3 regions of the Streptomyces sp. NPDC001941 genome follow, and region 3 is predicted to be linked to each of the others. Evidence: riboswitches for the same ligand, from Rfam matches in the RefSeq annotation. Region 3 holds a riboswitch; each other region holds the start of a gene.
The links. Region 3 has a riboswitch for cobalamin ahead of ABT160_RS07155 (ribonucleoside-diphosphate reductase subunit alpha). Riboswitches for the same ligand answer to the same signal wherever they lie in the genome.

Region 1 (7,157 bases), on a different contig from region 3:
CACCTCGCCGCTCTCACGGCTGATGACGATCACGTCGGAGGTGCTGCGCAGGCTGGCCAGGACGTTGCCGTCGGCGAGCGGGATGACGCTGTTGACCAGGGGCCAGTGCTCGCGGGCGTACGCGGGGTGCAGCGGGTACTCCGCGCGGTCCAGGTGCTCGGCCGCTCGCCACGACCAGCGCTCGGTGCCGTCCGGGCCGATCTCCTTGATGGTGTCGGCCCAGACGGTGCCGCCGTGCGCCTCGGAGCCGGGCACCCCGCCCCGGACGTCCGCCGCGTCGGCGCCGCGCAGCGGCTCCAGGGCCGTGTACAGCACCCCGCCGTCGTCGAGGTGGTGGGCGTCGTGGTGCTGGAGCGGGTCGCGGTGCTCGGCGACGACGGACGAGTCCGGGTCGGCGCGCAGCATCACGCCGCCGCGGTACTTGTGCCACATGGGGAAGAGCGCGTCCTCGCCGGGCAGCACGCCGTTGTACGCGAGCGTCCCGCCGGGCAGCACGCGCGCGTGGCGGCCGGGACGGTACGGCAGCTTCCAGGTGTGGACGACCTCGCCCGCCAGGTCCACCAGGTACACCTCGCCCGCCCCGGTGAGCGGGGCGAAGAGGGTGAGCCCGGGGAAGGCGGCGTCGGGATCGAGGGCGATGAGTCCGGTGCCGCGACGGCGGCGCTGGTTCTGGTCGACCCGGGGCATGGCTGACTCCCTCAACGTTTCTTTCTCAAAGTTTCTTTGACAAGTTCAAAGCGACTTTGAGGCTAGGGGCGTGGTGTGTCGGCCGTGTGACAGGCGTACGAAACGTGGCCCGCGGGTGCGTAGGGTGGCCGGGGGAGGTCGGTGATCATGGGTGACGGCGGTACGGGTGAGGCGGGCGCGGGCCTGGGGGCGGCGGTGCGCCGCAGGCGCCGGGCCCTGGACCTGACGCTGGCGGCGGTGGCGGAGCGCAGCGGCCTGTCGGTGCCCTTCCTCAGCCAGATCGAGAACGAGCGGGCCCGCCCCAGCATGCGCTCGCTGCAGCGCGTCGCGGACGCCCTGGAGACCACGGCGGTGGACCTGCTGGCGGCCGCCGACGCGCGCGCCCGGCCGGTCGACGTGGTGCGCGCGGACGAGCGGGCCGGCCTGGAACCGGCGTCCGGGGTGCGCCCGCTGGTGCGCGGCTTCCACGACCTGCACGCGCTGGAGTTCACCGGGGCGCACGAGGCGGACCGCGAGTTCGTCCACCCCGGCGACGAGCTGATGTACGTGGCGGACGGCGCGGTGGAGGTCGAGGCCGAGGGGAAGGTCCTGCGGCTGGGGCCGGGCGACACGGTCTACCTGGCCGGCGGCGTCCGACACCGCTGGCGCACCGTGGGCGAGGGCGCGCGGGTGGTCCTGGTGGCGGTGGGCGGCCGGGGGTGAGGCGCGGGCCTCGCGGGCGGACCGGGCGTGGCCGGAGGTGAGGCGTTCGGTGCGCAGGGAGATCCGGGTCATGGGCCGGTACGGGGAGCCGGGCGGCCCCTCGTGGCGGGAGCCGCCCGGCGGGGTGACCGCGCGCGACCGGGGCCGAGTCCCGCGCGGTCACGTGCGGGGGCGCCGCGGGTGCGGGGGAAGCGCTCGTCGTGGTGGCGGCCCCGGCCCGGGCGGTCGATGCCGCCCGGTGCCGGAGCCACGGTGCGGGACGCACCGAGGGCACGTGTGTGCCCTGCGCCTGCCGCGCTCCCCGTCGTCCGTACACGACGGAGGGCCACAGCCCCCGTGACGCGGTGCGACCCGGTCTCCCGTCCCCCGTGGCCACGCACCGCAATCTAGGCGCCCGGGGGCGTGCGCGGCGTCGGGTGGCGGGTTGAGGTCGAGGGTCAACCAGGGGTGTACGCCGGGTGGAGTGGATCAACCCTGGGGTTGAGGCACGGGTTCCGGTACGGAGTACGCGTACGGGCCGTGCGCGTCAGCGCACCAGCACCGCCCGCGTGTAGAGCAGCGAGAACCCGCGCCGCTGGGCGTTGTGCTGGGACGTGGAGGCCGGCTGCGTCGTGATGACCGCCAGGTCCGCCCTCTCCTCGGCCGCCCGGTCCAGACGGGCCGTCAGGAGTGCGGCCTGGACGCCGCGCCGGCGGTACGCGGGCAGGGTCGCCGCCCCGGTCAGCTGCGCCAGGCCGTCGACCACCCGCATGCTCGCCGCGCCGGCCACCACGCCGTCGACCCGCGCCAGGTAGCGGCGCATCCCGGCGGCGGCGCTCATGTCGCGCACCGAGGTCTCCACCACGTCGCGGGGGAACTCCTCGTGCGAGGCGACGCCCTGGGTGTCCGGGTGCGCGAACCCGTCCACCACGGTGTCCAGCCACGCCTCGAACTCCTCGTCCCCGGACTCGCCGACCTCGACGTCCGGGACGGTCGCCGCGCGGTCCCGTGCGGTGACCTCGCGGCCCAGGAGGTTCTCGAAGCCGGCCAGGCGGTAGCCGCGGCCGGTCAGCAACTCGCCCACGGCCGGGTCCGCGACGTGCGCGAGCTCCACCTGGACCGGGGTGCCGAGCGCGGCGAACCGCCGTTCCACCGCGTCGAGTTCCGCTTCGGAGGGCGCTCCGGCGAAGCCGAGTCCGACCACCTTGTTCAGCGGGGAGTGCTCGTCCGCGCGGCAGGCGGCGCCGCCCGCGAGCGGAGTGACGAATCCCGCGTCCGGGCCCAGCCGGGCCAGTGCGGCGCGGGCGCCCGCGGTGATCAGCCCGGTCTCCGCGCGCTCGATGCGGGCGGCGAGCTCCAGGCCGCAGAAGAGGGTGCCGGCGGGGCCGCCGCCGAGTTCAGGGGTTGCCATGGCCTCGACCCTAGGCCTTGAGCCGTACGCCGATCCGCATCCCATGGGCGCCCGATGCTTGCACTTAGTTCAAGTGATGCCGTAACTTCTGTCTTGCACTTAGTTCAAGTGCTCGGGGGTCCTGGCCCCCACGGTTTTCTCAAGGATTCGGGACGAGAGGGGAACGTCATGGCGCAGGAGCTGCGGGACTTCGTGAAGGCGGCGGCCGAGGAGTTCGGCCTGCCGGGAGCGGCGGTCGGCGTACTCGTCGACGGGCAGCGGGTGTACGCCTCGCACGGCACGACCGCCCTGGTGGACGGGCTGCCCATGGACGAGCGCACGCTCTTCCCCGTCGCCTCCACCACCAAGCCCTTCACCGCCACCGCCCTGGTGCGCCTCGCCGCCGAGGGCAGGGTCGACCTCGGCGCCCCGGTGCGCCGCTACGTCCCCGACCTCAAGCTGGCCGACGAGAAGGCCGCCGACCGCATCACCGTCCTGCAGCTGCTCAACCACACCGGGGGACTCGACTGGAACCTGATCCCCGACGAGGACAACGAGACCCTCGCCGGGTTCGTCGAGCAGATGGACCGCCTGGAGGTCATCGCCGCCCCCGGTGAGCGCGCCTCCTACAGCCAGGCCGGCTACAACCTCGCGGGCCGCGTCATCGAGAACGTGACCGGCCTGCCCTACGAGCGGGCCGTGACCTCGCTCGTCCTGGAACCCGCCGGTCTGAGCAGCACCTTCTTCGACCTCGACGACGTCATCACCCGCAAGTACGCCGTCGGGCACGTCCGGGACGAGGAGGGGAGGCTGCGGGCGGCCACCCCGTGGAAGGCCTTCCGGGGCACCTCGCGCGCCAACAACCCCGGTGGCGGTGGCATCTCCACCGTCGAGGACCTGCTGAGCTGGGCCGAGTTCCACCTCGCCGACGGCGAGGGAGTCCTGCCCGCCGAGTCGGTGCGCGCCATGCGGGAGCAGACCGTGGAACTGCGGGCCAGCACCCTCGGCGACGGCTTCGGCATCTGCTGGTTCCTCAAGTGGATCGACGGTGTCCTGACGATCAGTCACGGAGGCTCCGGCAACGGTCAGTTCGCCGAACTCCTGATCGTTCCCGAGCGGAACTTCGCGGTGGTGTCCCTGTCCAACGCGGGCCCCGAGGGCTACCCGTTCAACCAGTCCGTGGTCCGCTGGGCCCTGGAGCACTACCTGGGCTTGGTCGAGCGCGACCCCGAGCCCGTCGCGTACGACGACGCGCGCTCCCGCGAGGTCGCCGGGCGCTACCAGAACGACGTGATGAACCTCGACATCGCCACCGACGGCGCGCGCCTCACCCTCGCCGTGGGCATCAAGCCCGAGGTCCGCTCCGCCTCCGACGCCGAGATGCCGCCGGACTACGCGGCCGAGCCGATGGGCTTCCTGCCCGCCGAGGGCGGCGGCGACGAGGCGGGGGACGAGTACGTGATCACCGAGGGCGGGCTGAAGGGGCAGCGGGGGTTCTTCACCCGGGACGCGGCGGGGCGGGTGACCGGGGTCGACCTGGCGGGGCGCCTCTTCACCCGTACGAGCTGACCGCCCGGGCGACGGGACCGTACCGCGCGACGGGACCGTACCGCGCGACGGGACCGAGCCCGACGGCGCGACCGAGCCCGACGACTGACCCTGGTCCCGGCCCTAAGTCCCGACCTGATGGACCGAAGTCACACAACATCTTCGGTCGGCATGTCGGACATGGCACCAGATGTAGTGTGACGGGCGTCGGTTCGTCGGGCGGCGCGCGCAGCGCCCCGACGAGGCAACAGGGAACCCGGTCGGATGCCGGGACTGCCCCGCAACGGTAGGGGCCGCACCCGCGGCCCGAGTCCGATACCTGCCGACGCCCTCCCCGCGTACACCTCCGGGGAGGACACACCCCGGACGCCTCGTGGGAGGGCCGACGTGACCAAGATCGACGCCGTGGCAGCGGTGACCGAGTACCTGGACCGCACCGACTGGCGGGTGAACGCCAACGCCAACCAGGGCTACTCGCTCGGCGGCCTCGTCCTCAACTCGGCGGGCAAGATGATCGCCAACTACTGGCTCGACGAGGTCTACCCGCCCGCCGTCGGCCGCGCCCACCGCGAGGGCGACCTGCACATCCACGACCTGGACATGCTCTCCGGCTACTGCGCGGGCTGGTCCCTGCGCACCCTGCTCACCGAGGGCTTCAACGGAGTCCCCGGCCAGATCGACTCCGCGCCGCCCAGGCACTTCGCCTCCGCCGCCGGACAGATCGTCAACTTCCTCGGCACCCTGCAGAACGAGTGGGCCGGCGCCCAGGCGTTCAGCTCCTTCGACACCTACATGGCGCCGTTCGTCCGCAAGGACGCCATGACGTACGCACAGGTCCACCAGTGCGTGCAGGAGATGGTGCACAACCTCAACGTGCCCTCCCGCTGGGGCACCCAGACCCCGTTCACCAACCTCACCTTCGACTGGACCTGCCCCGAGGACCTGCGCGCACAGGTCCCCGTCATCGGCGGCGAGGAGGCGGACTTCACCTACGGCGAGCTCCAGGCCGAGATGGACCTGATCAACCGCGCCTACATCGAGGTGATGACCCGCGGCGACGCCCGGGGCCGCGTCTTCACCTTCCCCATCCCCACCTACAACATCACCCGCGACTTCCCGTGGGAGAGCGACAACGCGCGGCGGCTGTTCGAGATGACCGCCAAGTACGGCCTGCCGTACTTCCAGAACTTCATCAACTCCGAGCTCAGCCCCGGCATGATCCGCTCGATGTGCTGCCGCCTGCAGCTGGACCTCACCGAACTGCTCAAGCGCGGCAACGGACTGTTCGGCAGCGCCGAGCAGACCGGATCGCTCGGCGTCGTCACCGTCAACTGCGCCCGCCTGGGCCATCTGCACCCGGGCGACGAGCCCGCCCTCCTCGCCGCCCTCGACCGGCTCCTCGAACTCGCCGTGGAGAGCCTGGAGATCAAGCGCGTCAAGGTCCAGGACCTCATCGACGACGGCCTCTACCCGTACACCAAGCGCTACCTGGGGACCCTGCGCAACCACTTCTCCACCATCGGCGTCAACGGCGTCAACGAGATGGTCCGCAACTTCACCGGCGACGCCCACGACCTCACCACCGACGAGGGCCACGCGCTCACCGTCCGCCTCCTCGACCACGTCCGCGCCCGCATGGTCGAGTTCCAGGAGCGCACCGGCCACCTCTACAACCTGGAGGCCACCCCCGCCGAGGGCACCACCTACCGGTTCGCCAAGGAGGACCGCCGCCGCCACCCCGGCATCCTCCAGGCCGGCACCGACGCCAACCCCTACTACACCAACTCCAGCCAGCTGCCCGTCGGTTGGACCGACGACCCGTTCGAGGCGCTGGAGCGCCAGGACGAACTCCAGGGCAAGTACACCGGCGGCACCGTGCTGCACCTCTACCTCTCCGAGCGCGTCTCCAGCGCCGAGGCCTGCCGCGAGCTGGTGCGACGCTCCCTGGAGCGCTTCTCGCTGCCCTACCTCACGGTCACCCCCACGTTCTCCATCTGCGCCGACCACGGCTACCTGGCGGGCGAGCACCCCCACTGCCCCACCTGCGGCTCCCCGTGCGAGGTGTGGACGCGGGTGATGGGCTACCACCGGCCGGTGTCCTCCTTCAACATCGGCAAGCGCGGCGAGCACGAGGAGCGCGTGCCGTTCCTGGAGCGGGCCGGAGCGCCCGCGTGATCCGGATCGGCGGCTGGGCCCGGCTGTCCACCTGCGACTGGCCGGGCCGCCTGGTCGCCACCGTGTTCTGCCAGGGTTGCCCGTGGCGCTGCGGCTACTGCCACAACCCGGAACTCCTCGACCCGCGCGTGCCCGCCGCCGTGTCCTGGGGCGCCGTGACGGTCCATCTGGCCCGGCGCCGGGGCCTGTTGGACGGCGTCGTCTTCTCCGGCGGCGAACCCCTCCTCCAGGCCGGGCTCGCCGACGCCGTGCGCCAGGCGCGTGCCCTCGGCTTCGCCGTGGGCCTGCACACCGGCGGCGCCTACCCCCGCCGGTTCGGGCAGCTCCTGGGGGAGGGGCTGCTCGACTGGGTCGGCTTTGACGTGAAGGCGCACCCGGAGGCGTACGAGAAGGTGACCGCGACCCCCAACAGCGCGTTCCCGGCGGCCCGTTCGCTCCGGCTGCTGCTCGACTCGGGGGTGCCGCACGAGGTCCGCACCACCGTCGACCCGGACCTGCTCGACGCGGCCGGGGTCACCGCCCTGCGGTCCTGGACCGAGCGGCAGGGCGTGCGCGGACACGTACTGAAGACGGCGCGGGCGGTCTGAGGCCCAGGGGGAGCCCCGACCGGGCTCAACTCCCTTCCGGAAGCACCCGCTTCTCCATCAGCGTGTACGACTTGCGCACGCCGCCGGGC
Region 2 (7,157 bases), on a different contig from region 3:
ATCGCGGGGGGACGAACTATGGTGAGCGGGGCGGGCAGTCACTCACCTGGAGGTACTCCGTGAAGATGCTCATCAACGTGCCGGAGACCGTCGTCGCGGACGCGCTGCGCGGGATGGCCGCCGCGCACCCCGAGCTGACGGTGGACGTGGAGCGCCGGGTGGTGGTCCGCCGGGACGCCCCGGTGGCCGGGAAGGTGGCCCTGGTGTCGGGGGGCGGGTCCGGGCACGAGCCGCTGCACGGCGGGTTCGTGGGTCCCGGCATGCTGTCGGCCGCCTGCCCCGGTGAGGTGTTCACCTCGCCGGTGCCCGACCAGATGGTGCGGGCCGCCGCGGCGGTGGACAGCGGCGCGGGGGTGCTGTTCGTGGTGAAGAACTACACCGGGGACGTGCTGAACTTCGACATGGCGGCCGAACTCGCCGAGGACGAGGGCGTCCGGGTCGCCCGGGTCCTGGTGGACGACGACGTGGCGGTGGCCGACAGCCTGTACACGGCGGGCCGGCGCGGCACCGGCGGCACCCTGTTCGTGGAGAAGCTGGCGGGCGCCGCGGCCGAGGAGGGCGCGCCGCTGGAGCGGGTCGAGGCGGTCGCCCGGCGGGTCAACGAGCGCACCCGCAGCTTCGGCGTGGCGCTCGGCGCCTGCACCACGCCCGCCAAGGGCAGCCCCACCTTCGACCTGCCCGCGGGCGAACTGGAGCTGGGCATCGGCATCCACGGCGAGCCCGGCCGGGAGCGGCGGGCCATGATGACCTCCCGCGAGATCGCCGACTTCGCCGTGGACGCGGTCCTCGACGACCTGCGCCCGGACGGCCCGGTGCTGGCCCTGGTGAACGGCATGGGCGGCACGCCGCTACTGGAGTTGTACGGGTTCAACGCCGAGGTGCAGCGGGTGCTGACCGAGCGCGGGGTGCCCGTCGCCCGTACCCTCGTCGGCAACTACGTGACCTCGCTGGACATGGCGGGCTGCTCGGTGACGCTGTGCGCGGTGGACGAGGAGCTGCTGCGGCTGTGGGACGCGCCGGTGCGCACGCCCGCGCTGCGGTGGGGCTGCTGAGGGCGGGAAGAGACGGGAAGACGGGACGGGGAACGGAGCGGATCGTGGGAGTGCCCGAAGTGACAGTGCTGGACGCGGACTTCTTCCGCCGCTGGCTGACCGCCGTCGCCGCGTCGGTGGACCGGGAGGCCGACCGGCTGACCGAGCTCGACTCGGCGATCGGCGACGCCGACCACGGCAGCAACCTGCGGCGCGGGTTCGCCGCCGTGGCGGACGTGCTCGCGCGGGAGGAGCCCGCGACGCCCGGGGCCGTGCTCACCCTGGCCGGGCGGGAGTTGATCTCGACGGTGGGCGGTGCGTCGGGTCCGCTGTACGGGACGCTGCTGCGCCGCACCGGCAAGGAGCTGGGCGAGGCGGCCGAGGTGGACCGCACCGCGCTGGCGGCCGCGTTCGCCGCCGGGGTGGCCGCGGTGGCCCAGCTGGGCGGCGCCGCGCCCGGGGACAAGACGATGCTGGACGCGCTGGGTCCGGCGGCCGAGGCGCTGGGCGAGTCGTTCGCCGCGGCGGCCGGCGCGGCCGGGCGGGGCGCGGCGGACACCGTGCCGCTGCGGGCCCGCAAGGGCAGGGCGAGTTACCTGGGCGAGCGCAGCGTCGGGCACCAGGACCCGGGGGCCACCTCCGCCGCGCTGCTCCTCGCCGCGCTGGCCGGGACCGCCGGGGAGGCCGCGTGAACCCGGTGGGCATCGTCCTCGTCTCGCACAGCGCCGCCGTCGCGACGGCCGTCGCGGAGCTGGCCAGGGGTCTGGCGGGCGGCGCCGCGGAGGTGCCCGTGGCGGCGGCGGGCGGCACCGCGGACGGCGGGCTCGGCACCAGCGCGGAGCTGATCGCGCGGGCCGCGGCCGAGGTGGACCGGGGCGCCGGGGTGGCGGTGCTGGTGGACCTGGGCAGCGCGGTCCTCACCGTGAAGGCGCTGCTCGCCGACGGGGACGAACTGCCCGGATCGACCCGGCTGGTGGACGCGCCGCTGGTGGAGGGCGCGGTCGCGGCGGTGGTCGCGGCGTCGGCGGGCGCGGACCTGGCGGCGGTCGGGGCGGCGGCGACGGAGGCGTACGACTACCGCAAGGCGTGAGGCCCGGGACGCGGTCACGACCCGCGCCCGGAGCGGCGCGGGTTGTGATGTGCCTGGTGGGAGCACTAGTGTCACAGGGCCTTGGTGTACGGGAAACCGGTGGAGTACCGGTGCGGCCCTCGCCACTGTGATCGGGAGGTCCGGCTCCATCCCCCCTCGCGGGGAGCCACTGGATCGCCCCGGGTGACCGCCCGGGGCGTTTGGGAAGGCGGAGCCGGGCGGAAACACCGTCAGCCAGGAGACCGGCCAGGGCGCGTTGTCCATCCACGAGGTGCTGGAGAGGTCTCACTCACCCATGCATATAGCCGAGGGCTACCTGCCCCCGTTGCACGCGGCCGCCTGGGGCGCCGCCGCCGCGCCGTTCGTCGTCCACGGCGTGCGGAACCTGACCCGCGAGGTCCGGGCGAACCCGGAGTCCACCCTGCTGCTCGGCGCCTCGGGCGCCTTCACCTTCGTCCTCTCCGCGCTCAAGATTCCCTCGGTGACGGGTAGTTGTTCGCACCCGACCGGGACGGGGCTCGGCGCGATCCTGTTCCGGCCGCCGATCATGGCGGTGCTCGGCACGGTGACCCTGCTGTTCCAGGCGCTGCTGCTGGCGCACGGCGGGCTGACCACGCTGGGCGCCAACGCCTTCTCGATGGCGATCGTGGGGCCCTGGGCCGGCTACGGCGTGTACCGGCTGCTGCGGCGGTTCGACGTGCCGCTGATGGTGACGGTGTTCTTCGGCGCGTTCGTCGCGGACCTGTCCACGTACTGCGTCACCAGCGTGCAGCTGGCGCTGGCGTTCCCCGACCCGGCCGGCGGTTTCCTGGGCTCGCTGGGCAAGTTCGGGTCGATCTTCGCGCTCACCCAGATCCCGCTGGCCGTGAGCGAGGGCCTGCTCACCGTCCTGGTGATGCGGCTGCTGGTGCAGTCGAGCAAGGGCGAACTGACCCGGCTCGGCGTGCTGCTGACCGGTGCGGGCCGCAAGGGCGCTCCCGCCGAGCCCGAGGCGGTGGCCCGGTGAGCCGCAACGCGAAGATCAACACGCTGCTGCTCCTGGTCGTGGCCGCGCTGGCGGTGCTGCCGCTGGCGCTGGGCCTGGGCGACCACAAGGAGGAGCCGTTCGCCGGCGCCGACGCGCAGGCGGAGACGGCCATCACCGAGCTGGAGCCGGACTACGAGCCCTGGTTCTCGCCGCTGTACGAACCGCCGTCCGGCGAGATCGAGTCGGCGCTGTTTGCCCTCCAGGCCGCGCTCGGCGCGGGCGTCCTCGCCTACTACTTCGGGCTGCGGCGCGGCCGCCGCCAGGGCGAGGCGCGGGCGCTGGCCGGCCCGGCGGACGGCGAGGGGCACGAGGTCGCCGGTCCCGCGGCCGACGGCAGCCCGGCTTCCTCCTGATGCTGCCGATCGACGCGGCGGCGCACGGCAACCGCTGGCGCCGCCGCCACCCGCTGGAGAAGGCCGTCCTCGGGCTCGGCCTGACGCTCGCCGCGGTCTGCCTGCCGCCGTGGCCCGGCGCCCCGCTGGTCGCGGCGGCCACCCTGGCGGTGCTGCTCGGACCGGCGGGGGTGGCGCCCCGGCTGCTGTGGCGGGCGTTCCGGGTGCCGCTGGGCTTCTGCGTGACCGGCGCGGTGCCGCTGCTGTTCCAGGTCGGCGGGGCGGGCGGGTTCGTGACGCTCGCCCCGGACGGCCCGGCGCACGCAGGCCAGCTGCTGCTGCGCACCTCGGCGGCCTCGCTGGGGGTGCTGCTCTTCGCGTTCACCACGCCCGTCTCGGACGTGCTGCCCCGGCTGGTGCGCGCCGGGGTGCCCGCGCCGGTGGTGGACGTGGCGCTGGTGATGTACCGGATCTCGTTCCTGCTGCTCGACGCGGTGGCGCGGATCCGCCAGGCGCAGGCCGCCCGGCTCGGGGCCACCACCCGGGCGGCGGCCTGGCGCTCGCTGGCCGGGCTCACCGCCACCGCGTTCGTCCGGGCCTTCGACCGGGCCCAGCGCCTGCAGACGGGGCTCGCCGGGCGCGGCTACGACGGGACGCTGCGGGTGCTGGTGCCCGAGGCGCGGGTCTCGCGCCGGTTCCTCGCGGCGAGCGCCGCGCTGCTCGCGGGCGTCGTCGCCCTGAGCCTGGTCCTGCAACTCGTACTGGAAGGGTCCCCCTGATGACGGCCGAGACGGCTGGCGCGCCCCCCGTGGTGGAACTCGTCGGGGCGGGCTTCGCCTACGAGGAGGGACCGGCCGTGCTCAGCGGCGTCGACTTCGCGGTGCCCGCGGGCCGGTCGACGGCGCTGCTCGGGCGCAACGGCAGCGGCAAGACGACGCTGCTGCGGCTGCTCAGCGGCGGGCTGCGGTGCGGGAGCGGGGTGCTGCGCTGCGCGGGGCGCGAGGTGACGTACGACCGCAAGGGGCTGACCCGGCTGCGCACCGCGGTGCAGCTGGTGGTGCAGGACCCGGACGACCAGCTGTTCGCCGCGTCGGTGGCGCAGGACGTGTCGTTCGGGCCGCTGAACCTGGGGGTGCCCGAGGCGGAGGTGCGGGAGCGGGTGGCCGGGGCGCTGGCGGCGCTGGACATCACGGCGCTCGCGGACCGGCCGACGCACCTGCTGTCGTACGGGCAGCGCAAGCGTGCGGCGATCGCGGGGGCGGTGGCGATGCGCCCCGGCCTGCTGGTCCTGGACGAGCCGACGGCCGGGCTCGACCCGGACGGGCAGGAGCGGCTCCTGGAGGTGCTGGGGCGGCTGCGGGATTCGGGCACCACGGTGCTGATGGCCACGCACGACGTGGACCTGGCGCTGCGCTGGGCGGACGAGGCGGCGGTGCTGGGGCCCTCGGGGGTGCGCACCGGGCCGGTGGCCGAGGTGCTCGCGGACGCCGGGCTGCTGGCGGCGGCGCGGCTGCGGCGGCCGTGGGGCCTGGCGGTGGAGGAGGCGCTGCGGGCGCGGGGGCTGCTCGCGGCGGGCGAGGCGGGGCCGCGCACGCCGGAGGAGCTGGCGCGCTGGGCGGCGGGGGCGCGGGCCTGAGGCGGGCAGCAGTGGGCTACCGGGGAGTAGCGCAGCTCACTCGGCCACCCTTATGCAACTAGTTGCACAACCTCGGCGGGGTCGACTAGAACTGGAACGACCCCGGCCCGAGGAGGCGCCCCCATGTCCGCGTACCCGCATCTGCTGAGCCCGCTCGACCTCGGCTTCACCACCCTGCCCAACCGCGTCCTGATGGGCTCGATGCACGTCGGGCTCGAAGAGGCCGAGAACGGCTTCGCGCGGATGGCCGCCTTCTACGCCGAGCGCGCCCGGGGCGGCGTCGGGCTCATCGTGACCGGCGGCATCGCCCCCAACGAGGCGGGACGCCCCTGGGAGGGCGGCGCCAAGCTCACCACCGCCGAGGAGGCCGCGCAGCACCGCGTGATCACCGACGCGGTGCACGCCGAGGGCGGCCGGATCGCGATGCAGATCCTGCACTTCGGGCGGTACGCGTACCACGCCGACCTGGTCGCCCCCAGCGCCGTACAGGCCCCCATCAGCCCCTTCCCGCCGCACGCGCTCACCGACGACGAGGTCGAGGCGACCATCGAGGACTTCGTGCGGGCCGCCGAGCTGGCCCGCTCCGCCGGGTACGACGGCGTCGAGATCATGGGCTCCGAGGGCTATCTGATCAACGAGTTCATCGCCGCCGCCACCAACCACCGCACCGACCGCTGGGGCGGCTCCTACGAGAACCGCACCCGGCTGCCGCTGGAGATCGTGCGCCGCACCCGCGAGCGGCTGGGCCGGGACTTCATCATCGTCTACCGGCTCTCCATGCTGGACCTGGTGCCCGGCGGCTCCACCCTGGACGAGGTCGTGGAGCTGGCCAAGGGCATCGAAGCGGCCGGGGCCACCCTGATCAACACCGGCATCGGCTGGCACGAGGCGCGCATCCCGACGATCGCCACCTCGGTGCCGCGCGGCGCCTACTCCTGGGTGACGAAGAAGATCATGGGCGCGGTGTCGGTCCCGCTGATCACCAGCAACCGCATCAACACCCCCGAGGTCGCCGAGCAGTTGCTCGCCGACGGACGCGCGGACATGGTCTCGATGGCCCGCCCCTTCCTGGCCGACCCCGACTTCGTGGCCAAGGCCGCCGGGGGCCGGGCCGACACGATCAACACCTGCATCGGCTGCAACCAGGCCTGCCTGGACCACACGTTCAGCATGAAGATCACCTCCTGCCTGGTGAACCCGCGCGCCTGCCACGAGACCGAGCTGGTCCTGTCCCCCACCCGGCGCGCCAAGCGCGTCGCGGTGGTCGGCGCCGGGCCCGCCGGACTCGCCTGCGCGGTCTCGGCGGCCGGACGCGGCCACGCCGTCACGCTGTTCGAGGCCGCGGCCGAGATCGGCGGCCAGCTCAACGTGGCCAAGCGGGTGCCCGGCAAGGAGGAGTTCGAGGAGACCCTGCGCTACTACCGCACGCAGCTCGAACTCCTCGGCGTGGACGTCAAGCTGGAGCACCGGGTCTCGGCGGACGACCTGGACGGCTACGACGAGGTGGTGGTCGCCACCGGCGTCACCCCGCGGGTGCCGGGGATCGAGGGCGTGGACCACCCCAGCGTCGTCGGCTACCTGGACGTGCTGCGCGGCGGCGCCGAGGTCGGCGAGCGGGTCGCGGTGCTGGGCGCCGGCGGCATCGGCTTCGACGTGGCCGAGTTCCTCACCGACGCGGGCGACGGCGCCTCCCAGGACCCGGAGACCTACTTCCGCTCCTGGGGCGTGGACACCTCCTACCAGGAGCGCGGCGGCCTGCGCGCGCCCGAGCGGCCCGCTCCCCCGCGCCAGGTGCACCTGCTCCAGCGCAAGACGTCCAAGGTGGGCGCCGGCCTCGGCAAGACGACCGGCTGGATCCACCGCACCGAGCTGCGCCACCGGGGCGTGACCATGGTCGCCGGAGCGACGTACGAGCGGATCGACGACGCGGGGCTGCACCTGAGCGTCGGCGGGGAGTCGACCGTGCTGCCAGTGGACACCGTGGTGCTGTGCACCGGGCAGGAACCGCGCCGCGACCTGTACGACGAGCTGGTCGCCCGGG
Region 3 (7,157 bases):
CCGCAGGCTCGACCCGGCCCGCATCGAGGTCCTTTCCATCCCGCTGCCCTCCTCCGGGCGGCGCTGGGGCGAGGTCGTGCTGCACGACGGCGTGCCCAACGGGGAGCGGGTCACCTCCGCGGGTCCCTCGTACCCCGTGTTCGACGAGATCGAGCTCTGGGCGCCCTCTCCCGTACCCACCTGGGTGGTCCTCCTGGAGGCCGCCACCGAGGCCGACCGGGACGCCCTGGAGCAGCTGGCCTCGGACGCCGGGTTCGCCGCCGAGGACTGGTCCTCGTCGGTGCGGCTGCTGTGCCGGGCCTGCTCGGAGTCGCGGATGCCCAGCGCCGAGGGCGAGGGCGAGCACCTGGACCCGCACGACCACAGCGAGCCGGGGCACCCCGGGCCGCTGGGGCACCGCTCGCCGGGCGAGCTGTGGGTGCCCGAGCGCGAGTGCGGGATCGCCGCCCCGGCCGGCCTGGTGCGCGGGCTGCTCGACGGATGGGTCGCGGACAGCCCGGACAGCCGTGAGTGGCGGGATCTCGAAGAGGTCTGCTGAGCGGGGGCCGTAGTCTGTACGCGAACACGACACGGCATTCAGGAAGGCGTACGGCGGACATGGCGCAGCAGGACACCGAGCAGGAGCGGGGCGGCGTGCTCCCCGTGGACGACGAGGGCTTCGTCATCGACAGCGGGGACGCCGAGGAGCGCGAGACCGCGTTCCGCGAGCGCGGCACCTCCCGTCCGATCACCGTCGTCGGCAACCCCGTGCTGCACCGGGAGTGCAAGGACGTCACCGAGTTCGGCGACGAGCTGGCCGCCCTGGTCGACGACATGTTCGCCAGCCAGCGCACCGCGCAGGGCGTGGGGCTCGCGGCCAACCAGATCGGCGTGGACCTGAAGGTCTTCGTCTACGACTGCCAGGACGACGAGGGCGTGCGCCACGTGGGCGTGGTCTGCAACCCGGTGCTCCAGGAGCTGCCGGCCGACCGCCGCCTGCTCGACGAGTCCAACGAGGGCTGCCTGTCGGTGCCGACCGCCTACGCGGAGCTGGCCCGCCCGGACTACGCCGAGGTGGCGGGGCAGGACGAGAAGGGCAACCCGATCAAGGTGCGGGGCACCGGGTACTTCGCCCGCTGCCTCCAGCACGAGACGGACCACCTCTACGGGCGCCTGTACATCGACCGGCTGTCGAAGCGGGAGCGCAAGGACGCGCTGCGGCAGATGGAGGAGGGTACGCCCAGGTACCCGGTCGTCCCGAACGACTGACCTCGCGCACGAGAAGGGGCCCCGCTCGGGAGAGCGGGGCCCCTTCCTCGTACCGGCTAGAAGTCCTCGTCCAGGTCGACCGTGCCCTCGACCGCCACCTGGTAGGCCGACGGGCGGCGCTCGAAGAAGTTGGTCAGTTCCTGGACGCCCTGGAGCTCCATGAACGAGAACGGGTTCTCCGAGCCGTACACCGGGGCGAAGCCCAGGCGCACCAGGCGCTGGTCGGCGACGCACTGGAGGTACTCGCGCATCGACTCGGTGTTCATGCCCGGCAGGCCGTCGCCGCACAGGTCGCGGCCGAACTGCAGCTCGGCCTCCACGGCCTCCCTGAGCATGTCCGTGACCTGCTGCTCCAGCTGGTCGTCGAAGAGCTCGGGCTCCTCCTTGCGGACGGTGTCCACGACCTCGAAGGCGAAGTTCATGTGCATCGTCTCGTCGCGGAACACCCAGTTGGTGCCGGTCGCCAGGCCGTGCAGCAGGCCGCGGCTGCGGAACCAGTACACGTACGCGAAGGCGCCGTAGAAGAACAGCCCCTCGATGCACGCCGCGAAGCAGATCAGGTTCAGCAGGAAGCGGCGGCGGTCGGCGGCCGTCTCCAGCTGGTCGATCTTCTCGACCGAGTCCATCCACTTGAAGCAGAACTGCGCCTTCTCGCGGATGGAGGGGATGTTCTCCACCGCCGCGAAGGCCGCGGTGCGGTCCTCCGGGTCGGGCAGGTAGGTGTCGAGCAGCGTCAGGTAGAACTGGACGTGCACGGCCTCCTCGAAGAGCTGGCGGCTCAGGTAGAGCCGGGCCTCCGGGGAGTTGATGTGCTTGTACAGCGTCAGCACCAGGTTGTTCGCCACGATCGAGTCGCCGGTCGCGAAGAACGCGACCAGACGGCCGATCATGTGCTGCTCGCCCGGGGTGAGCTTGGCGAGGTCGGCGACGTCGGAGTGGAGGTCGACCTCCTCCACGGTCCAGGTGTTCTTGATCGCGTCGCGGTAGCGCTCGTAGAAGTCCGGGTAGCGCATCGGACGCAGGGTCAGCTCGAAGCCCGGGTCGAGCAGGTTGGTGTTGCGGGTGGAACTCATTACTGGCATGCCTCGCAGGACTCGGGGTTCTCCAGGGAGCAGGCGATCGCGTCCGCGTCGGGGGTGGCCTGCTGGACCGGGATGGTAGCGGCGGCGCGGGCGGCCCGGGCGATCTTGGTGGCCGGGCGCGACCGCAGGTAGTACGTGGTCTTCAGGCCCTGCTTCCAGGCGTACGCGTACATCGACGACAGCTTGCCGATGGTGGGCGTCTCCAGGAACAGGTTGAGCGACTGCGACTGGTCGAGGAACGGGGTGCGGGCCGCCGCCATGTCGATCAGACCGCGCTGCGGGATCTCCCACGCGGTGCGGTAGAGCGCGCGCACGTCCTCGGGGACCCAGCTGAAGCCCTGCACCGAGCCGTTGGCCTCGCGCAGCGCCTCACGCGTCTGCGCGTCCCACACGCCCAGCTCCTTGAGCTCGCGCACCAGGTACGAGTTGACCTGGAGGAACTCGCCGGACAGCGTCTCGCGCTTGAACAGGTTGGAGACCTGCGGCTCGATGCACTCGTACACGCCCGCGATCGAGGCGATCGTCGCGGTCGGGGCGATGGCGAGCAGCAGCGAGTTGCGCATGCCGGTCTTCGCGACCCGGGCGCGCAGGGCGTCCCAGCGCTCGGGCCAGCTCAGCTCGACGTCGTAGTGGTCGGGGTGCAGCACGCCGCGGGCGGCGCGGGTCTTCTCCCAGGCCGGCACCGGGCCGTTGCGCTCGGCCAGGTCGGCGGAGGCCTCGTAGGCGGCCAGCATGATCCGCTCGGCGATGCGGGTGGAGAGCGCGCGCGCCTCGGGGGAGTCGAACGGCAGCTTCAGCTGGAAGAAGACGTCCTGCAGGCCCATCGCGCCCAGGCCCACCGGGCGCCAGCGGGCGTTGGAGTTGCCGGCCTGCTCGGTCGGGTAGAAGTTGATGTCGACGACCCGGTCGAGGAAGGTGACGGCGGTGCGGACCGTCTCGTCCAGGCGCTCCCAGTCGATGTCGCCACCGCTGACGAAGGCGCCCAGGTTGACCGAGCCGAGGTTGCAGACGGCGGTCTCGTCGTCGTTGGTGACCTCGATGATCTCGGTGCACAGGTTGGAGGAGTGGACGACCGTGCCCGGCTCCGCCGTCTGGTTGGCGGTGCGGTTGGAGGCGTCCTTGAAGGTCATCCAGCCCTGGCCGGTCTGCGCCAGGGTGCGCATCATGCGGCCGTACAGCTCACGGGCGGGCATCGTCTTGCGGGCCAGGCCCCTGGCCTCGGCGGCGCGGTAGGCGGCGTCGAAGTCGTCGCCCCACAGGTCCACCAGCTCGGGCACGTCGGCGGGGGAGAACAGCGACCAGTCGGCGTCCGCGTTGACGCGGCGCATGAACTCGTCCGGCACCCAGTGCGCCAGGTTGAGGTTGTGCGTGCGGCGCTGGTCCTCGCCCGTGTTGTCGCGGAGCTCCAGGAACTCCTCGATGTCCGCGTGCCAGGTCTCCAGGTAGACGGCGGCGGCGCCCTTGCGGCGGCCGCCCTGGTTCACCGCGGCGACCGAGGCGTCCAGCGTCTTCAGGAACGGCACGATGCCGTTGGAGTGGCCGTTGGTGCCGCGGATGAGCGAGCCGCGGGCACGGATGCGGGAGTAGGAGAGGCCGATGCCGCCGGCGTGCTTCGACAGGCGCGCCACCTGGTGGTAGCGGTCGTAGATGGAGTCCAGCTCGTCCAGCGGCGAGTCGAGCAGGTAGCAGGACGACATCTGCGGGTGGCGGGTGCCGGAGTTGAAGAGCGTGGGGGAGGACGGCAGGTAGTCCAGGCGGCTCATCAGGCCGTAGAGCGCGGAGACCTCGTCCACGGCGCGGGTGGTCTCGTTCTCGGCCAGGCCGCAGGCCACCCGGAGCATGAAGTGCTGCGGGGTCTCGATGACCTTGCGGGTGATCGGGTGGCGCAGCAGGTAGCGCGAGTACAGGGTGCGCAGGCCGAAGTAGCCGAAGCGGTCGTCGGCGGCGCGGTCGACCAGCGCGTCCAGCCGGGCCGAGTGCAGCCGGACGAAGTCGGCGGTGCGGTCCGCGATCAGGCCCTCGCGGTGGCCGACCTCGACGGAGGCGGTGAAGCCGGTCGAGCCCTGGGTCGCGGCCTCCTCGGCGATGGTGCGGGTGAGCAGCCGGGCGGCGAGCCTGGAGTAGGCCGGGTCCTCGGAGATCAGGCCCGCGGCGGCCTCGGTCGCGAGCTCGCGCAGCTCCGCCTCGTCGGCGCGGGCGCTGCGGCCGCGCAGCGCGGCGGCGGCGACGCGGCCGGGGTCGGCGTCGGGGAGGTCCGCGGTGAGTTCGGTCAGGGTGCGCAGCAGCGCCGTGCCGGGGGCGTCGGCGTCGGCGGCGGCGATCTCTGAAGCCGGATCGGCGGGCGCGATGGTCACGTGGGGGCTCTCCCTCGCTCGGCTCGGGGCCGGCGCGGGGGGTGGCGTACGCGTGCGAGGGCAGGGCCGTGCGCCGCGTCCACCGGCCCACTCCGCGAGGCCCGGACGTCGTCGGCACCCGGGCCGGTCGGACCGGGTGCGCTGCCGGCAGGTCCTCGGACTCGTCGTCGTACAAATGGGTACGGGACACACCGTTGCGGGACAGTTCCGGATTCGAACCGGATTCCCCTGCGGCGACAGCGAGCACGAGCATACATGTGGGGGGCGCCGTCTGCGGCACCCCCCATATGTTGTGTCGCGCCGTCAGCGCGCGACTACGCGAACGGTTCGTCCGCCGTCGTTCGTCAGTGCGAGGAGCCCGCCGTGGCCGGGGGCAGTTCGGTCTGCACGCCGGGGTCTCCGGCGTCCGCCGTGTAGTCCTCCGGGGAGGTCTCGTCGACGCCCTCGGGGGCCTTGGCGGCCTTCAGGACGAAGGTGAGGACGACGGTGACCACCACGTTGAGCACGAAGGCGGTGAGGCCGATGTAGCCGATCTCGCCGATGCCGGGGATCTCGGCGGAGGAGCCGCCGAAGTGCTTCTGGGTGGGGGAGGCCACGCCGTACGCGGCGAGCGTGCCGTAGACCATGCCGACGGCCCAGCCGGCGAGCAGCGCCCAGCGGTGGAACCAGCGGGTGAACAGGCCGCCGACCAGGGCCGGGAAGGTCTGCAGGATCCAGATGCCGCCGAGCAGCTGGAAGTTGATGGCGACGGTCTTGTCCATGGTGAGGACGAAGACCAGGGCGCCGACCTTCACGAGCAGCGAGACCAGCTTGGAGACCTTGGTCTCCTGGGCCGGGGTGGCGTCGGGCCTGATGAAGTCCTTGTAGATGTTGCGGGTGAAGAGGTTGGCCGCGGCGATGGACATGATGGCCGCCGGGACCAGCGCGCCGATGCCGATGGCGGCGAAGGCCACGCCCGCGAACCAGTCGGGGAACATCGTCTCGAACAGCTGCGGGATCGCCAGCTGGCCGTTCTGCACCTTGATCCCGGCCGCGATCGCCATGAACCCCAGCAGCGCCAGCAGGCCCAGCATCAGCGAGTACAGCGGCAGGATCGTGGTGTTGCGCCGGATGACCTCGCGGCTGCGCGAGGACAGGGTCGCGGTGATCGAGTGCGGGTACATGAAGAGCGCGAGCGCCGAGCCGAGCGCCAGCGTGGCGTACGTCCACTGGCCCGCCTCGCCGGGTGCCAGCGCGCCGCGCGGCTTGCCGGTGGCCGGGTTGGTCTGGGCGAACGCCTCGCCCGCCTTGGCGAAGATGTCGTCGAAGCCGCCGAGCTTGATCGGGATGTAGATGATCGCGACCGCGATCACGATGTAGATCAGCGTGTCCTTGACGAACGCGATCAGCGCCGGGGCGCGCAGGCCCGAGGAGTAGGTGTAGGCCGCGAGGACGCCGAAGGCGATGAGCAGCGGCAGGTCCTTGACGAACCAGTTGGTGTCCTCGCCGCCGCCGACGCCCATCACGTCCAGGACGGCCTGGATGCCGACCAGCTGGAGCGCGATGTAGGGCATGGTGGCGAGGATGCCGGTGACCGCGACGGCCAGGGACAGGCCCTTGGAGCCGAAGCGCCCGCGCACGAAGTCCGAGGTGGTCACGTACCCGTGCTTGTGCGACACAGACCAGAGCCGGGGCAGGAAGGTGAAGATCAGCGGGTAGACCAGGATGGTGTACGGGACGGCGAAGAAGCCCGCCGCGCCCGCCGCGTAGATCGCCGCCGGGACGGCGACGAAGGTGTACGCGGTGTAGAGGTCGCCGCCCAGCAGGAACCAGGTGACCCAGGTGCCGAAGGACCGGCCGCCCAGGCCCCACTCGTCGAGGCTCTCGTTCTCGGCCTTGCGCCAGCGCGCGGCCAGGAAGCCCATGACCGTGACGGCCAGGAAGAAGAAGATGAAGACGGCGAGTGCCACGCCGTTCACGCCGTCCTTCACCGCGACGCACCTCCCTGACGGGCGCGCTGGTCACGCTTCCACAGCTGGTAGGCGACCATCGTGAGCACGGTCGAGACCAGCACCCAGAGCATCTGGTACCAGTAGAAGAACGGGATCCCGATGAAGGCCGGGTCCGTCTTCGCGTAACTGCCGACCCAGAGCATCGCGACGAACGGCGCGACCAGGCAGAGCCCCACCACCACCCTCAGTGGTGTGACGGTCGGTTGTTTCTCCTGTGGCATGCGGTGACTCCGTCCCCTCGCTGATCACCTGCGTAATGTGCGGGAAATCTAGGGGACGGGTCCGCTCCATGGAACCCCCGTCCGCATAACGGACGGGACACGCGGCACTCCGCAGGGTGATGAACCGGGAGCAACCGGAAGGATCAGTCGGTGGGGCGGCGCAGGCGCGCGACGAACTTGTAGCGGTCGCCGCGGTACACCGAGCGCACCCACTCCACCGGCTCGCCCTGGGCGTCCAGCGAGTGCCGGGAGAGCATCAGC

Region 1: linked by a shared signal. The riboswitch ahead of ABT160_RS34125 (ribonucleoside triphosphate reductase) and the one ahead of ABT160_RS07155 (ribonucleoside-diphosphate reductase subunit alpha) in region 3 are both predicted to bind cobalamin.
Region 2: linked by a shared signal. The riboswitch ahead of ABT160_RS14380 (energy-coupling factor ABC transporter permease) and the one ahead of ABT160_RS07155 (ribonucleoside-diphosphate reductase subunit alpha) in region 3 are both predicted to bind cobalamin.

Annotation. Positions count from the first base shown of each region.
Region 1 covers NZ_JBEOYE010000070.1:30,923-38,079, forward strand. The annotation lists gene ABT160_RS34105 (aryl-sulfate sulfotransferase) at 1-687, opposite strand, end outside; gene ABT160_RS34110 (helix-turn-helix domain-containing protein) at 835-1,389, shown strand; gene ABT160_RS34115 (GNAT family N-acetyltransferase) at 1,916-2,779, opposite strand; gene ABT160_RS34120 (serine hydrolase domain-containing protein) at 2,948-4,327, shown strand; cobalamin riboswitch at 4,498-4,647, shown strand; gene ABT160_RS34125 (ribonucleoside triphosphate reductase) at 4,694-6,481, shown strand; gene ABT160_RS34130 (anaerobic ribonucleoside-triphosphate reductase activating protein) at 6,478-7,068, shown strand; gene ABT160_RS34135 (GNAT family N-acetyltransferase) at 7,094-7,157, opposite strand, start outside.
Region 2 covers NZ_JBEOYE010000016.1:61,477-68,633, reverse strand. The annotation lists gene dhaK (dihydroxyacetone kinase subunit DhaK) at 60-1,052, shown strand; gene dhaL (dihydroxyacetone kinase subunit DhaL) at 1,118-1,723, shown strand; gene ABT160_RS14385 (PTS-dependent dihydroxyacetone kinase phosphotransferase subunit DhaM) at 1,720-2,121, shown strand; cobalamin riboswitch at 2,187-2,386, shown strand; gene ABT160_RS14380 (energy-coupling factor ABC transporter permease) at 2,417-3,127, shown strand; gene ABT160_RS14375 (energy-coupling factor ABC transporter substrate-binding protein) at 3,124-3,501, shown strand; gene cbiQ (cobalt ECF transporter T component CbiQ) at 3,501-4,259, shown strand; gene ABT160_RS14365 (energy-coupling factor ABC transporter ATP-binding protein) at 4,259-5,116, shown strand; gene ABT160_RS14360 (oxidoreductase) at 5,240-7,157, shown strand, end outside.
Region 3 covers NZ_JBEOYE010000005.1:202,531-209,687, forward strand. The annotation lists gene ABT160_RS07140 (tetratricopeptide repeat protein) at 1-538, shown strand, start outside; gene def (peptide deformylase) at 598-1,248, shown strand; gene ABT160_RS07150 (ribonucleotide-diphosphate reductase subunit beta) at 1,305-2,330, opposite strand; gene ABT160_RS07155 (ribonucleoside-diphosphate reductase subunit alpha) at 2,321-4,684, opposite strand; cobalamin riboswitch at 4,814-4,937, opposite strand; gene mctP (monocarboxylate uptake permease MctP) at 5,029-6,654, opposite strand; gene ABT160_RS07165 (DUF3311 domain-containing protein) at 6,651-6,896, opposite strand; gene ABT160_RS07170 (GntR family transcriptional regulator) at 7,040-7,157, opposite strand, start outside.